3 regions of the Paenibacillus sp. NPDC058174 genome follow, and region 2 is predicted to be linked to each of the others. Evidence: riboswitches for the same ligand, from Rfam matches in the RefSeq annotation. Region 2 holds a riboswitch; each other region holds the start of a gene.
What was found. Region 2 has a riboswitch for cyclic di-GMP ahead of ACFVVF_RS28100 (LPXTG cell wall anchor domain-containing protein). Riboswitches for the same ligand answer to the same signal wherever they lie in the genome.

Region 1: it holds a riboswitch for cyclic di-GMP, as region 2 does, so the genes downstream of both, ACFVVF_RS15970 (choice-of-anchor A family protein) here and ACFVVF_RS28100 (LPXTG cell wall anchor domain-containing protein) in region 2, are expected to answer to the same signal.
Region 3: it holds a riboswitch for cyclic di-GMP, as region 2 does, so the genes downstream of both, ACFVVF_RS27875 (methyl-accepting chemotaxis protein) here and ACFVVF_RS28100 (LPXTG cell wall anchor domain-containing protein) in region 2, are expected to answer to the same signal.

What each region holds. Positions count from the first base shown of each region.
Region 1 covers NZ_JBHVUY010000002.1:986,043-991,287, forward strand. Annotated here, with positions in the region: gene nagB (glucosamine-6-phosphate deaminase) at 1-19, opposite strand, end outside; gene fni (type 2 isopentenyl-diphosphate Delta-isomerase) at 260-1,339, shown strand; gene ACFVVF_RS15965 (MBL fold metallo-hydrolase) at 1,407-2,414, shown strand; cyclic di-GMP riboswitch class I at 2,473-2,566, shown strand; gene ACFVVF_RS15970 (choice-of-anchor A family protein) at 2,629-4,536, shown strand; gene ACFVVF_RS15975 (hypothetical protein) at 4,667-5,125, shown strand.
Region 2 covers NZ_JBHVUY010000013.1:1,369-6,613, reverse strand. Annotated here, with positions in the region: gene ACFVVF_RS28115 (glycosyltransferase family 39 protein) at 1-2,113, shown strand, start outside; gene ACFVVF_RS28110 (glycosyltransferase family 2 protein) at 2,153-3,139, shown strand; gene ACFVVF_RS28105 (GtrA family protein) at 3,087-3,611, shown strand; cyclic di-GMP riboswitch class I at 3,727-3,825, shown strand; gene ACFVVF_RS28100 (LPXTG cell wall anchor domain-containing protein) at 3,898-5,127, shown strand.
Region 3 covers NZ_JBHVUY010000012.1:42,952-48,196, forward strand. Annotated here, with positions in the region: gene ACFVVF_RS27845 (MalY/PatB family protein) at 1-577, shown strand, start outside; gene ACFVVF_RS27850 (YdcF family protein) at 598-1,200, opposite strand; gene ACFVVF_RS27855 (acyl-CoA dehydrogenase family protein) at 1,349-2,539, shown strand; tRNA gene ACFVVF_RS27860 (tRNA-Pro) at 2,649-2,725, opposite strand; tRNA gene ACFVVF_RS27865 (tRNA-Thr) at 2,734-2,809, opposite strand; gene ACFVVF_RS27870 (YrzA family protein) at 2,896-3,108, opposite strand; cyclic di-GMP riboswitch class I at 3,271-3,355, shown strand; gene ACFVVF_RS27875 (methyl-accepting chemotaxis protein) at 3,447-5,195, shown strand.

The DNA.
Region 1 (5,245 bases), on a different contig from region 2:
CGAAAATTTTAATATCCATTTATATAGGCCTCCCGGAGGTTGCGCCTTGCGAACGTTGCAAGCATGCAACCTAGCTAATATCGTCTTATGATTCTATTTTAAGACATAATCATCATATTAACAATAAAAATGATTGTAAACTTCATAAAAATGATTAATACGTTCATTTTATTGAATTCAATTGGAGCAATGTTGCCCGGCGGTTAAAAACTGCGTTATGATGGACGGAGCATAGTAAACGAGACCCAGGAGGTTCACGATGAGTGATCATACGATAGCGGCGAGCGCAGCAGAGGCTGCTGCAACCGCGAAAAGAAAGGGAGAGCATATCCGCATCTGCCTTCAGGAGGAGGTCGCGGGTTCAGGGATCGAGACCGGGCTGCACAAGCTGCGGTTTCGCCACAATGCGCTTCCAGAGCTTTCTTTTGAAGAGATCAGGCTAAATACACAGTGGCTGGGCCGCTCCATGCAAGCGCCGCTGCTGGTTAGTTCCATGACTGGGGGAACGGATGAAGCGGGCTCGATCAACCGGCGTTTGGCGGAAGCGGCGGAGCATTGCGGATGGGCGATTGGACTTGGTTCCATGCGGGCAGCTATTGAACGGGAAGATCTTGCCGCATCCTTCTTTATCCGCAAAGAGGCGCCTTCCGTTCCGGTAATCGCCAATCTTGGGGCGGTCCAGTTGAACTACGGGTTTGGCGCCGAGGCATGCCAGAGAGCCGTGGACATTGCTGAGGCCGATGCGCTCGTGCTTCATTTGAACAGCATGCAAGAGGTGTTCCAGCCCGAGGGGAATACGGATTTCCGGGGACTGCTTGCAGGGATCGAGCAGGTATGCCGCAAGCTTGCCGTTCCGGTAGGCATCAAAGAGGTTGGCTGGGGCATTGATGCAGATACGGCAGCTCGGCTGGCCGATATTGGCGTTTCCTTTATAGATGTAGCAGGAGCTGGCGGCACATCCTGGAGCCAAGTGGAGAAGCACCGGCTCAAAGACGAGCTTAGGAAGCAGGCGGCGGAGGCTTTTGCAGACTGGGGCATTCCGACTGCGGACAGCATTCGGGAAGTAAGCGGCAGAGTGCCGGATATGACGCTCATCGCCAGCGGAGGACTCCGCAATGGCGTTGATGCCGCCAAGTCGATCGCGCTGGGCGCAAGCGTTGCAGGCTTCGGCCGGGTGCTGCTGCCTCGTGCGGCGCAGTCGGATAATCGCGTTTCGGTGGAGCAGCTCGTCGAACAATTCCGACGGATCGAATTTGAACTGCGGTCGACGATGTTCGGAATCGGCGCAGCTACGATTGAAGATTTGACCAATACGGAGAGGCTGTACGCCATCTCCTAGACGGCTATGGCAACGATGATTAGGATATCGTTGCCTCGTTTTATTTTCGAAAGGGGAATTCGGTTTCATGGAGCAAGAAGAGCAGCAGGTGGAGACAGCGCAATGGAATGACGGTTGGATTCAGGTAAAGGTACCGCTTCCGTTTTCATTGAAATGGGTAAACAGCTATTTGATTCCGGAGCCGGATCGCAGCGGCTATACGGTTATCGATCCCGGCTTGCGAACGGATGAAGCTCTGGCAGCCTGGAACGAGGCGATGCAGAGGCATGGAATAGCTATTGAAGAGATCAAACGGATTATCGTGACACATCAGCATCCTGACCATTACGGACTGGCCGGTTATTTTCAAGGGCTAAGCGGAGCGCCGGTATATATGTCCCGCAGATCGCATGCTTACACCGCAAGGTTATGGACGGAAGAAAGCCGGTTTGCTGAAGAGCTTGGACAGCTTTTTGCTCAGCATGGCATGCCGGATGAGCTTACGTCCGCGATAGCAGCTAATCTTGAATTGTTCGAGGAGAGGGTGTCGCCCCAGCCGTCCGTTACTTATATGGAAGCAGGGGAGACCATCCGGTTTGGCGGCTTTGACTGGCAGCTTATTGATGCACCCGGTCATGCGTATGGACAGCTGCTGCTCTACGAGCCGCATAATGGCTGGATGTTTTGCGGCGATCAGGTGCTGCCGCGGATAACGCCGAACATAAGCGTTGTGCCAGGGGAAGAAACGGACCCGTTGCATGATTTTTTGACGAATTTGGATGAATTGCTGAACTATGAGGTGAGCTTTGCTTTTCCGGGACACCGTGATCCGTTCGCCGGATTTGCTGCCCGGATCGAAGAGCTGAAGCAGCATCATATACGGAGATTGGATAGAATGAAGCGCATGCTGGAGGAGCCGTTGTCCGCTTTCGAGCTGTCCGAGCGGCTGTTCGGCATAAACTTGCGCAGTAATCCGCATAATTTGCGGTTTGCGATGGCGGAGACGCTGGCTCATCTCTATTATTTGGAGCATAGGGGTTCAATAGAGCGGCTGGAAGGCGCCGGAAGAACGATAAAATTTATTTTTCCGTATTGACGTGGAAAGATTTGCATCATAAAATTTAGAAGACAACTGCATGACACATGAACAGCACTAGTGCTGTGAGCAAACCACGCGAAAGCGCGGGACGCAAAGTCAGGAGTCTTCTGTGCAATTTATTATTGTACAATGATCGTCCGATTGCCATGAATGAATCATTCAGGTAGTCGGATTTTTTTATTGCCATAATAAGCGCGGGGAGGACATGAATTTGTTCAAAAAACAAATGAAGACGGCTTTTATGCTAACGATGTCGGCAATCGTGATTTTCGGAGCGGGACTGCATGCGATTGTGAGCGCGGCGGCTTCGCCTGGATCGTCATTGCTGGGCACGGCAGGGTCTTATAATATTTTTGTATTGGGCAGCGTGTCGCTAATGAATACCGACTCCGAGGGACCTGTTGCGGCAGGCGGAGCTGCGAATTTTACTAATTACTCGGTGAACAGCAAAGAAAAAGTGATTGATAACGCATTGGTCGTTGGCGGTTCACTGGTTTTTAACAATGGAACGGTTAAGGGCGGAAATGCCAAATACGGCGGTTCCTATACGGGGAATGTAACGGTTACGAATGGGACCTCTCCCAAGCAAGGAAATCCGATCGATTTTAACGCCGAAGCGACCTATCTGAAGGAAGTTTCTGCGAAGCTGGCTGCACTGCCTGCGAACGGGACAGCGAGCAACGCTTACGGAACGCTGACATTAGCGGGAACAGACAACAATTTAAATGTGTTTGAAATCGATCAAAACTACGGCGAGCTGGTCATTCAGGTGCCGAATGGATCGACCGTCATTGTAAATGTAAAAGGTAAATCTAGAAGCTTTGGCACAGCAGGAACCTTTATGCCGGATAAGAATAACACGCTTAGCGAGAATTCGAATCCAGCTGCCGTACGCAGATTGCTGTTCAACTTTCCAGAAGCTACCGATATTACAATCGGTTCTTCCGGTCAAAGAGGCACGTTGCTGGCTCCTTATGCTAGTGTAAAGACCACATATAGCAACATCGCAGGCAATATTATAGCGGCTTCGCTGGATGGGCATGTCGAGGCTCATTATTATCCGTTCGATGGCACGGTTTCAGAGCCGGAGCCTACTCCGACAGCGACACCAACGGCCACGCCGACAGCAACACCAACGGCTACGCCGACAGCGACGCCAGAGTCGACACCAACGGCAACGCCAGAAGTGACGCCGACAGCAACGCCAGAGTCGACACCGACGGCAACGCCGGAATCGACGCCAGAAGCAACGCCGACAGCGACACCAGAGTCGACACCAACAGCGACACCAGAGTCGACACCAACGGCAACGCCAGAGTCGACGCCGACAGCGACGCCCGTAGCTACACCAACGGTAACGCCCGTAGCGACACCAACGGTAACGCCAGAAGTGACGCCGACGGCGACGCCAGAAGCAACGCCGACAGCGACACCAGAGTCGACACCAACGGCAACGCCGGAGTCGACACCAACGGCAACGCCAGAGTCGACGCCGACAGCGACGCCCGTAGCGACACCAACGGTAACGCCCGTAGCGACACCAACGGTAACGCCAGAAGTGACGCCGACGTCAACACCAGAGTCGACGCCAACAGCGACACCAGAGTCGACACCGACACCGACGGCAACGTCAACGCCAGAGTCGACACCGACGGCAACGCCAGAGGTAACGCCAACAGCGACACCAGTGTCGACGCCAGAGGTAACACCGACAGCGACACCAGAATCGACGCCAACGGCCACACCAGGTCCGACACCAAGCGGTGGTTCTGAAGCAACACCAAGTCCGACTCCTATTGGCGGACCAGAGGCAACACCATCATCGACTCCGTCTGCGAGCCCTTCTGCAACGCCTGACGAGGAGATCGTTATTACGCCGGAAGAGCCTCCACTAGGTCCAGTGGAAGGCGATCCGGAAGCAACACCAACGTCTTCTGCGAGCCCGTCTGTTGGTTCTGAGGATGATGAGATTGTGATCGACGAAGAAACGCCGCCGCTCGGCAGCGTTAACGTTGATCAACTGCCTAAAACAGGTGAATCCAGCTCAATTCCTTATTACGCAGCAGGTCTTCTGCTAGCAGCAGCTGGTCTTACTATTCGATTGAAACAACGGAAGTAACAATAATAACGAAATCATTTCTTATGCCGGGAGCTAAAAAGCTCACCGGCTTTTTTTTGTAATGCTTGTTATTTTTCAGTCGTTACAGCCGTCTACTAGTAAAGTTCATTCGCAGCAAGGGAGATATATTATGAGAAGGAATCAGCTTGTTTATTTTGCAGCATTTATTGTCGTAGTGGCTGCACTGTTTGCAGCACCATTTCCAGATTCGGGGCGTCTGACGGAGAACAAAGAAATCGGACAAATCGTCGAAAAGTCGATTAGCGGTCTGGGTGACAAGGAACTTGTCAGTTTTACACTTCAGGACGCTGATGAGGTCTACGTCATTCCTCCCTACGTAATGGAGACTGAGCTGGCTTCTGCAACAAAACTGCATCCCAAAGCAATCGTTAAGTTAACGCGACTGGCGACCGCATACGAGAACTATTTTATCGTCGTTCATCGGGCAGGCGGACCTCCAAGCTACGTGATGCTGGATGGCAAATACGGAACGAATACCGATCATATTATCGTCTACTCGAACAAAGAGCCTGTCCAACTGACCAAGGAAGCGGGCAGCAATCATTATCGCCCCTATCGATTTTTGTAGTATTTTTCCGACAGTCTATGATGCAGATTCAGCTCCATATGCTCGCCGTCCTATGCTAGACGAGAAACAAAATGCAAAAGTGCATTTTGTTTAGGCTCAAAAGCTTCAAAAACGCCATCA
Region 2 (5,245 bases):
TTTGTTCCCGGCGATTCTGTTAGGCGTATTTGCTTATATCGAAGCAAAAGACAGACGGATTTTGCATATCTTACTGGGCTACAGCATCACCTTCTTTATTAATGTCGGTTATGTGTTAGCGTTCAGCAAATTTACAACGAATGTTCCGACGGACGGCATCGTCATCGTAACCTCAATCGCTAATCTTGGATTGCTGCTGTACATGCTGTATGTCGGTTACGATATTTATATCCGCGGCCGGGTGCAGTCTGTACCGAGTCTCGCGGAGGATGAACAGGCTCGCAATGATGAGAAGTTGCTGTCGGAGATCGTTAACGTGCAGCGGTCCAATAAGTCACCTTCGAGATTGAAGAAAAACGATTGGATTGCGATGCTCGCAATCACGCTCATCTATGCAGTGGTTGCTCTGTCCAACTTGGGCTCCACGCAAACATTAGGCTCGGGCTGGACGCCAGCCAAGTCGGGACAAAGCTTCTACGTAGATCTTGGGGAAGCCCGGCAGCTGGAGCGGATGAACAGCTTCGGCGGGTATGGCGAAGGCAAGTATAAGCTGGAATTCGGCAATACGCCGGATGTTTGGAGCAATCCGGTTGAGCTGGAGCAGAAGGGCGGCGACGATCTGAAGTGGGCGGTTCACCCGCTTGATGTTACCGCTCGTTATGTGAAGGTAACTACTAATCAGACAGGCTACTCGATTCAAGAGATGGCGTTCTACGCAAAAGGCAGCGATGAGCCGGTTGCGATCAGCCAAGTTGTTGAAGAGGAGAAGCAGGAGGGGAAAAGCTCCGCCGTCCGCTTATTCGATGAACAGTCGGCCGCTGCCTACAAGGCAAGCTATAAGAACGGCAGCTATTTCGATGAAATCTATCATGCTAGAACGGCGCTTGAGAATATCGAAGGCGTTAGAGCCTATGAGAATACACATCCGCCGCTAGGCAAAATTATTATTGCGCTTGGCATTAAGCTGTTTGGCCTCAGTCCGTTTGGCTGGCGCATTATGGGCACCCTATTTGGTATTGCGATGGTGCCTGTCCTTTATCTGTTTGCGCTCAGGCTGTTTAAGCGCACGGGTTATGCTGCGGCTGCAGCTGGACTGCTCGCAGCGGAATTTATGCATTTTACCCAGACGCGAATTGCAACGATTGACGTGTACGGTGTCTTCTTCATCATGCTGATGTTCTACTTCATGCATAAGTACTACTCGCTGAACTTTTACAGCACACCGCTGCGCAAGACGCTTGTACCGCTGTTCTGGGCAGGACTGTTGTTTGGCATCGGCGTTGCGTCGAAATGGATCGTGATTTACGGTGGTGCTGGACTAGCAGTAATGCTCGCATTGTCGCTCTTCGAACGGTACCGGCAATACGGGGCTGCCAAACGAATTCTCGCTGCTGGCAAGGTTAAGGCGGAGGAAGAGGATACGTACCGGAAAATCATCCGGCTGTTCCCGCGAAATACGATTATCACCTTGGCAATATGCCTGATTTTCTACGTTGCCATTCCGGCTGTCATTTATGGCTTGTCTTACATTCCGGTGCTGAAGGTATCGGGAGATGAATACACAGCGGAAAGATTGGTAGACTATCAGAAAAATATGTATCATTACCACAGCGAGCTTGTCGCTACGCATCCTTATTCCTCGCAGTGGTGGGAGTGGCCGTTTATGAAGCGTCCGGTCTGGTATTACAGCGGCAGTGATCTCGCTAATCCGGGCAACGTCTCGACCATATCGGCTTTCGGCAATCCGCTGATTTGGTGGACGGGGATATTCGCATTACTTGGCACGCTTTACTTCAGCATCAAACGGAAGGATAAGCGGATCTACATCATCTGGATTGCGTACCTGTCGCAATACTTGCCTTGGATGCTCGTTCCGCGCCTTACGTTTATCTACCATTATTTTGCGATGGTGCCTTTTATGATTTTAGCTATTATTTATATGTTCAAGCTTTATGAGGAGAGGCATCCCGACCGGCAATGGCTGCGCTGGCTTTATGTCGCTGCGGCTGCAGTATTGTTCCTTATTTACTATCCGGTGCTGTCGGGCATGGAAGTCGCCAGAGCTTATGCGGCAGTCATTCGGATCTTTGATTCTTGGGTGTTTTACGGTTAGGTTGGACGGATCGGGAATTTATGAATAGGAGGGATACGGATGCAAGCCAAGTACAGCATTATTGTGCCGATGTTCAACGAAGAAGAAGTAATCGGGCATACGTACTTACAGCTGAAAACGGTCATGGACGGCTACGGAGAGTCCTATGAGTTGATATTCGTCAACGACGGCAGCCGGGATCGTACGGTTGAGATTGTCGACGGCATTTGCCGCAATGACCGGAACGTTCGGCTCATTAATTTTTCCCGCAACTTCGGTCATCAGATTGCAATTACGGCTGGAATGGATTATGCCAAGGGCGAGGCTGTTATCATCATCGATGCGGATCTCCAGGATCCGCCGGAAGTGATGCTGCAAATGATCGAGAAGTGGAAAGAGGGTTACGAGGTCGTATACGGCAAGCGGTTGAAGCGGAAGGGCGAGACCGCCTTTAAAAAAATTACGGCGATGTTGTTCTACCGGACGATGCGCAGCATGACCAACTTCGATATTCCTATGGATACAGGAGACTTCCGGCTGATCGACCGCAAAGTATGCGATGTGCTGCGCGGGCTGAAGGAGAAAAACCGGTTCGTGCGCGGACTTGTGAGCTGGGTCGGCTTTCGTCAGACGAGCGTCGAGTATGTCCGGGAAGAGCGTTTTGCCGGCGAAACGAAATATCCTTTGAAAAAAATGATCAGCTTCGCACTGGACGGCATCACTTCGTTTTCCTATAAGCCGTTGAAAATCGCTACGTATATCGGGTTCTTTTTATCAGTAACCAGCTTTCTCTACTTGATGGTCGTCGTGTATCAGAAGCTGTTCACATCCTATAATCAGGTCGGCTGGACATCCATTGTAGCGATTAATTTATTATTCAACGGCATCATACTTATGCTTCTTGGTTTAATCGGTGAATATATCGGCAGAATCTACGACGAGTCGAAAAACCGTCCTTTGTATATTGTGCGGGAAGCCCAAGGCTTTGAGGATAATGAGCGGCAGGAACAAGCATCTGTTCAAACGGAACGTGAATATGTCCGCTGATCAGCTTGATCCCCTTTCAGTGCCGACGCCAGTAGAACGCGAGACGGATGCACAAGTGAAACAGCATCGCCGGAAAATGTTTAAGCAATTTATTTTATTTAATATGGTTGGCGTAATCAATACGGCAGTGGACTTTGCGGTGTACAGCCTGCTCGTCTGGGCAGGCCTGCATTATATACCGGGACAGATACTGTCTTATGCCGCGGGAATGGGCAACAGCTATCTGATGAATACGCTGATTACGTTTCGCGGCGCCTCGGGTGAAGCTGGCGGAGGAGAGCAGGATAGGGGCAGGCCGATTCGCTTTATCACCCTTAATTTGGCAGTGCTCCTTGTCTCGCTTGGATTGCTGTTTCTGACCAAAGAAAGCTGGGGAATTAACCCGTTTTTGGCGAAGCTTGTCGTTACTTGTATAACAGTTGTGCTGAATTTTGTCGGCAGTAAATGGTGGGTTTTTAAGCGACAGAAATAGTTTAAAAAATGGTAAGAAAACCGTTGACTTGCAATTGCTACTAATTGTAGAATAGGTCTTGCGAACCGGGTGTAATTGGTAGATTTACTAGGTTCCGTAGGATTAACTACATATGACATGATAATAGCAAACCATCCGAAAGGGTGGGACGCAAAGTCAGGAGTCTAAGGCATTACACGGTTGGGGTGTATGCGATGATCGTCCGACTGCCATGAATATGACCATATTCGAGGCAGTCTTTTTTGTTGCCTTGAATCCGGAATTATTTTATGGAGGAGAGTGAGTAATGGGCAAGAAACGGTTCAAATCGTTGCTTGTGCTGACGATGATTATTATTCTGACGTTCAGCATAGCCGGTAATGTTTTTGCGCATGGGGGAGGAAGTAATTCGTTTAAATGTTCGGATTACGGCACAGTGAGTTACACTGTCGGTAATAAAAAAACATTTACGACATCACATGGTGACATTAGCGGTTCGTTAAGAGATCAGGGTTCAGGCTGGTCTCAAGTTTCTAACGCATTCTTGGATTGGTCAGCAACCGGCAATTATGATGTGTATTGCGTAAAGATTGAAACCTGGTTGGGTGATGGTAAGATCATCGAGTATCAAGGAGGTTCAAGAGGCGATCTGGGTCTGACTGCTAATAGAGGTTGGTTTGGCGAGTATCAGTCCATTTATAGAATCACGTTCTATAAAAAGGAAAAACCTGCGCCGACACCGACGCCAACGCCGACGCCAACGCCGACGCCAACGCCGACGCCGACGCCGACGCCGACGCCGACACCGACACCAACGCCGACACCGACGCCGACACCGACGCCGACACCAACGCCGACGCCGGAGCCAACTCCGGCACCAACGCCGGAGGCAACTCCGACACCAACACCGGAGGCAACTCCGACACCAACACCGGAGGCAACTCCGACACCAACACCGGAGGCAACTCCGACACCAACGCCGGAGGCAACTCCGACACCAACGCCGGAGGCAACTCCGACACCAACGCCGGAGGCAACTCCGACACCAACGCCGGAGGCAACTCCGACACCAACGCCGGAGTCAACGCCAGCACCAACACCGGAGTCAACGCCGGCACCAACACCGGAGTCAACGCCAGCACCAACACCGGAGTCAACGCCAGCACCAACACCGGAGTCAACGCCAGCACCAACACCGGAGTCAACGCCGGCACCAACACCGGAGTCAACTCCAGTACCAACCCCGACACCAACGCCTTCTTCGACACCAGATGAAGAAGTAGTAATAGACGACAATGAGAACCCATTGGGACCAGTCGATCAGGGTAGCGGCAGCGATACGGGTACATCGAATGATAAGCCTGCTCCTACTGCAGTTGTTGGAAGTGATTCTGATACAGTAGATGTTAATGAAGAAGTACCTCTGGGCGCACTGCCTAAAACAGGTGAGTCAAGCTCGTTACCGATTTACTTAGCCGGAGCTATGCTTGCATTGCTGGGCGGAGTATTGCTTCTTAAAAAGAAAAATAATGCATAAGTAATGTTTAATTCATTTAGAGGACTAGTCCATAAAGGGCTGGTCCCTATTTTTTTTCGCTATACTATTAAAAACTATTAAAATAGGGTTGATTTTTTCATAGAATATGGTAATCTAG
Region 3 (5,245 bases), on a different contig from region 2:
GATTCATTGCGATTTGACGTTCCCTGGCTATAAGCATACTCCGTTCGCTTCGCTCTCGGCTGAGCTTAGTGATCGTACCATCACGTGCACAGCTGCTACAAAAACGTTCAATTTGCCTGGCATTCAAACGGCTTATTTCATTACATCTAATGAAGCGCTGAAGAAAAAAATGGATAAGCGGCTGCAGGTGCTTGGCCTGAATTATCCGCATCATTTCGCTGAAGCAGCGATTGCCGCCGCTTATACGGAAGGAGAAGAGTGGCTGGACGGATTATTGGACTACGTTAAGGGCAATCTCGATTTCGCCATCGACTACTTGTCCGAGCATTTGCCGGAGGTGGAGCCGCTCAGACCGGAAGGAACTTACTTGCTGTGGGTGGATTGCCGCGGATTAGGGATTGAGTCCCGTAAGCTGAAGAAATGGATGGTTGAGGAAGCAAAATTAGCGTTCAGCCTCGGATCGGCATTTGGCACGGAGGGAGCAGGCTGGCTGCGGATGAATCTGGCTGCTCCAAGAGCCATTGTCGAGCAGGCGCTGAAGCAGTTTTGCGAGGCGGGAAGACTGGCTCTGAAATAATTTCAGAGGCCAGCCGGCTGTCAGCTGCGAAACGGCGACGTAACCTTGTAGCCGATATAATAGAACAGCTCCCGAAACAGAAAGGGAAGCTTCGTTTGCAGGCTTTTGTAGGCAGAGCTTGGGGTGGGTGCGGCATAGGCGTCCATTCCAAGCTTTTTTGCAATGGTAAGCGCCCGTTTCATATGAAGAGGATCGCTGACGATGGCAAAGGTATGCAACTGCTGCTCTTCCGCCAGTTTGCTTGCAAATCGCAAATTTTCCTCTGTTATCGTCGATTCCGTCTCCACGAGAATGGCACTCGGATTCACGCCCTGTTCCAAGGCATAGTCGCGTGATACAAGCGCTTCTGTCCATTGGCCGCCGTGTCCCTTTCCTCCGGTGAAAATAATTTTTTGCACATAGCCCTGCTCGTAAAGCCAAATGCCATGGTCGATTCTGCCTCGCAGCACGGGGGAAGGCTTGCCGTCCCAGACGGCTGCCCCCAGGACGATAGCGGCATCTGCAGCGATAGGCTCGCGGGGTTTGCCAGATGACCAAATGTCATAGGCTGCATAGCTTATCGTTAGAACAGCAATGATTAAGGCGATACTAATAATTTTATAAAGGGCTGGTTTCTTTTTCATAATGGACTAGACGCTTCATACGCCGGAAAGTTTCATTATTAGATAGGAATTGATGCGGAAACTGCTTTTATTCAACTAAGTATACCGATATACTATGATTAATAGAATGGACAGAGGTTCGAATATTGAAAAGGGAGCTGAACAACAGATGTCCGAGTTTTCCAAGCAAGATCCATTTATACGAAATGAACGGGAGGCGGCCATCGCCGCAAGGTCGGATAGATTAGCGGAATTATTCGCGGTTAGGGCACCCCAGCATGACCTTAATGGCAGTTTTCCAGTTGAAAATTTTAAAGATTTGCGGGAAAGCGGTTATTTGGCGCTGACTGTTCCACAGGCTTACGGAGGGGAAGAGGCTTCGCTGTATGAATTGGTGCTGGCGCAGGAGCATTTGGCGCGCGGAGACGGCTCGACAGCGCTTGCTGTCGGCTGGCATGTGGCGCTAGTCATGCAGCTTCGAATATCGCAGGCTTGGCCGGATTCGCTCTATGGGGCATTAAGCCAAGAGATTGTAGAGCATGGTGCGATCTTCAACAGCTATGCCAGCGAACGTGCGACCGGGAGTCCCAGCCGCGGCGGCAAGCCGGAGACGACAGCTGTACATACTGAAGGCGGCTGGCTGATCAATGGCCGGAAGACGTTCAGTACGCTTAGTCCAGTCGCTACGCATTGCATGGTCTCGGCCTCGGTGGAGTCGGAGGACCGTGTCGGCGAGTTTTTTGTCCGTATCGGGGAAGGTGTTGAAGTTGATGAAACCTGGAACACGATGGGCATGAGAGCGACGGGCAGTCATGATCTGGTATTCAAGGATGTGTTCGTTCCAGATGGGGAATCGATTGCGGGCGCGGCCCTGCGTCCCAAGACGCAGGCGGATTCCGATCATGGGGGCGCGATGCTTCATATACCGGCCTGTTATATCGGTATCGCGCATGCCGCCCGGGATTTCGCGCTGCGCTTTGCAAGAGATTACCGGCCGAACAGTCTGAATGGTCCGATTGCAGATTTGCCGAATATTCAGCGTCAGCTCGGCGAGCTGGAGGCTGAGCTTATTACAGCCCGGACGCTCTTGTATAGCTTGGCAGACCGATGGGACCGGGATCCTGCAGGAAGAGCAGAACTGCGTGCCGATCTGGGGCTTGCCAAATACGTGGCGACGAATGGGGCGCTGCGAATTGTTGATCTGGCGATGCGGGTTGTAGGAGGCGCCGGCCTTTCCCGCAATCTTCCGCTGGAGCGCTATTATAGGGATGTGAGAGCCGGGCTGCACAATCCGCCGATGGATGATGTAGCCTTGTCAAACCTCGCCAAGCGGGCGCTAGGCTCGTTTGACGGACTTTAAGAGAAACAGGCTGCTGAGTTGTGCTCGGCAGCCTGTTTCTTTATCTGTATATATAGAAGAAATAAAAAAGAAGCTTGATAGCATCAAGCTTCTTGAAATGTCTAATTGATGGTCGGGATGACACGATTTGAACATGCGACCCCCTGGTCCCAAACCAGGTGCTCTACCAAGCTGAGCTACATCCCGTCCTGTGATGGTGCCGGCGATAGGAGTCGAACCCACGACCTACTGATTACAAGTCAGTTGCTCTACCAACTGAGCTACACCGGCATAAAATCTCTCAGGCACAAAATGTATTATGCCATAAACATTAAAGATAATGCAACTGTTTTTTTAAGAAATTTATAAATTTATTTTTATTGCCTTTTTACTTTGAAGTGAACAACTGCGCTATAGTGCATTTTACCTGTAAGCTGGTTGAACGCGGAATGATGCTGCACTGAATGCACATCCAGCATCAGCGCTTTATTATTTTCGATTTGCCGGTCGATTTGTTTTTCCAGTGTGCTTAGATCATAAGCTTCGAAAAACTCAACTTTATTTTCTATGAGATCCAAACGGAAGTCCATAATCATTCTCCTTCAGGCGCTGCTATTTATTATTTCTGTCCATTATAAACAACCTGACAAGAAGCGTCCAATCTCTGAAAATATGAATATATTTTGTTAGACAAACTGGCAAAAATGTCCTAAACTAGAAGGGTGTCGAAAGTGGTCGAAAAATAGAAAATGAACTGAAAAGAGCAAACTTGTTGAAAAACAAGGACGCAAAGTTATGGGCCTAAGGTTGCAAAACTACGGCTGCCAGACCACCAGATCAAGGAAAATGCGCTGAAATCAGGCTATCCGCCCATCTGGTCGGATAGCTTTTATTCTTTTCAGGGATAGGAAAAGGAGAAAGAGGACAGATGGCTCAATGGAAAAAGTGGCCGAATCAGGCGGCCATGTTCGTGAAAAAGCAGAAAATTACGTCTAAGCTTCTGCTTATTACGTCGCTTATTACTATTTTTAACGTAGCGGCGGGGGTATTGATTTACACGCAAAACTTATCAGTATCGAAAGCAATTGACAGCTCCAACGAATTTGGCGATACCGAACGGGAGTACAAAGCATTGTCCGATACGATGCTCCGCACCATGCTTCTAATGATCAATTCGATTGAAAACGGGGAAGACGAGTCGGATATCATCACACAATCGATGAAGCCGATTCCTGATATGCTGGCCAACTTGACGAAAAGCTTCGAAAAGATGGATCAGAAATATCCGCCGCAAGAAGGCGACTTGGAGTACAGCAACCAAGTGAAGGTTTTCCAAATGGCTTATAACAGCTTGAGCGGATTTGCCATGGACAACGCGGAATTGCGAAGCGATATGAAGTCGCTGCGTATCCGGGAATTGATCAGCGTCTATACGATTACTCTGAGCTATGCGAACGAAGCGGTTGAAGCCCGGATGAACGTTGACCAAGCATCCAATGAGAAGCAGCTTGCCCGAAGTGTGGATTTTGCGAATACCATTATTATCATTAACGTTCTGCTGTTGGCTGTGCTGCCGTTCTTGATGTCCTATACGCTTAGCCAAAGCATCAAAAAGGGCTTGCGAGGCATTATGGGCCGGATTGACGCCTATAAAAACAGCGATTTTACATACGATCTGAAAGTGGACCGGCATGACGAGTTCGGTGATATCGACCGGATGCTGTCCGAAATGGGCCATCGTTTGCGCGATACAATCAAATCTACGCTTGAAGTAAGCGGAACGGTGCTCAGCATGTCCAATTCGATGGGCGAGATGGTCGACCGCAACCGTACTGCCTCTGAGCAGGTTCGCGATCAAATTAAAGTGGGTACAGTTACTTTGCTGTCCCAATATGATGATGCTTCCTCCATTTCTGCTGTTACCGAGCAAATCTCGGCCAGCTCTGAGGAAATTGCCGCATCCAGCGATTATATCAATAGCGATATGCGCCAAATGCGTCAAGCTTCCCAAGAAGGCGCGCAGGATATGGAAGGCGTCGTTGAGATGGTTAACCAGACAGTTGAGCAATTCGAGCTTGTTAATGAATCGTTTAATCGTATTGTGCAGCGTTTTGGCACTGTAACGAAGTTTTTGGGCGGCATTCAAGATTTGAATACGCAAACGAACTTGCTTTCGCTTAATGCCTCGATCGAATCGGCTCGCGCAGGCGAGCATGGCAGAGGTTTTGCTGTCGTAGCTGAAGAAATTCGCAAGCTGTCCGGCCAGACTGAAATGTTCTCGAAAAACATTACGAAAGAGCTTCAGCTCATTCAGAGTGATGTGGCATCGAGCAGCGATCGTCTCGGTTCCTTCTCGCAGGTTATTGCCACGACGAAGGATGCGTCGATTGCGGCAAGCGATATGTTCAAGGGGCTGGAGCAGCAAAGCAGCGCGTTGTCCGAGCAAGTGGGTGAAATCTCCACTGCCATCGCGGAAATTACATCCGGCATGACCCACATCGTTACAGCAGTAGATAAGCTGCTGCAAACGTCCTCTGACGTTAACGGCAAAATGGATGTCATGAGCGGCCTCTCCGAGCAGCAAAATGCTGTGTCTGACCAGCTGGGCGCTCTTGCGGGAGAGCTCAAGCAGTCGTCTGGCGTGCTGAAAGAGAAAGCAGCTGTATTTAAAGTGTAAAAGTAAACGGAGCCTGAGTCGCATCCCGATTAAAGGGATGTGCCTCAGGC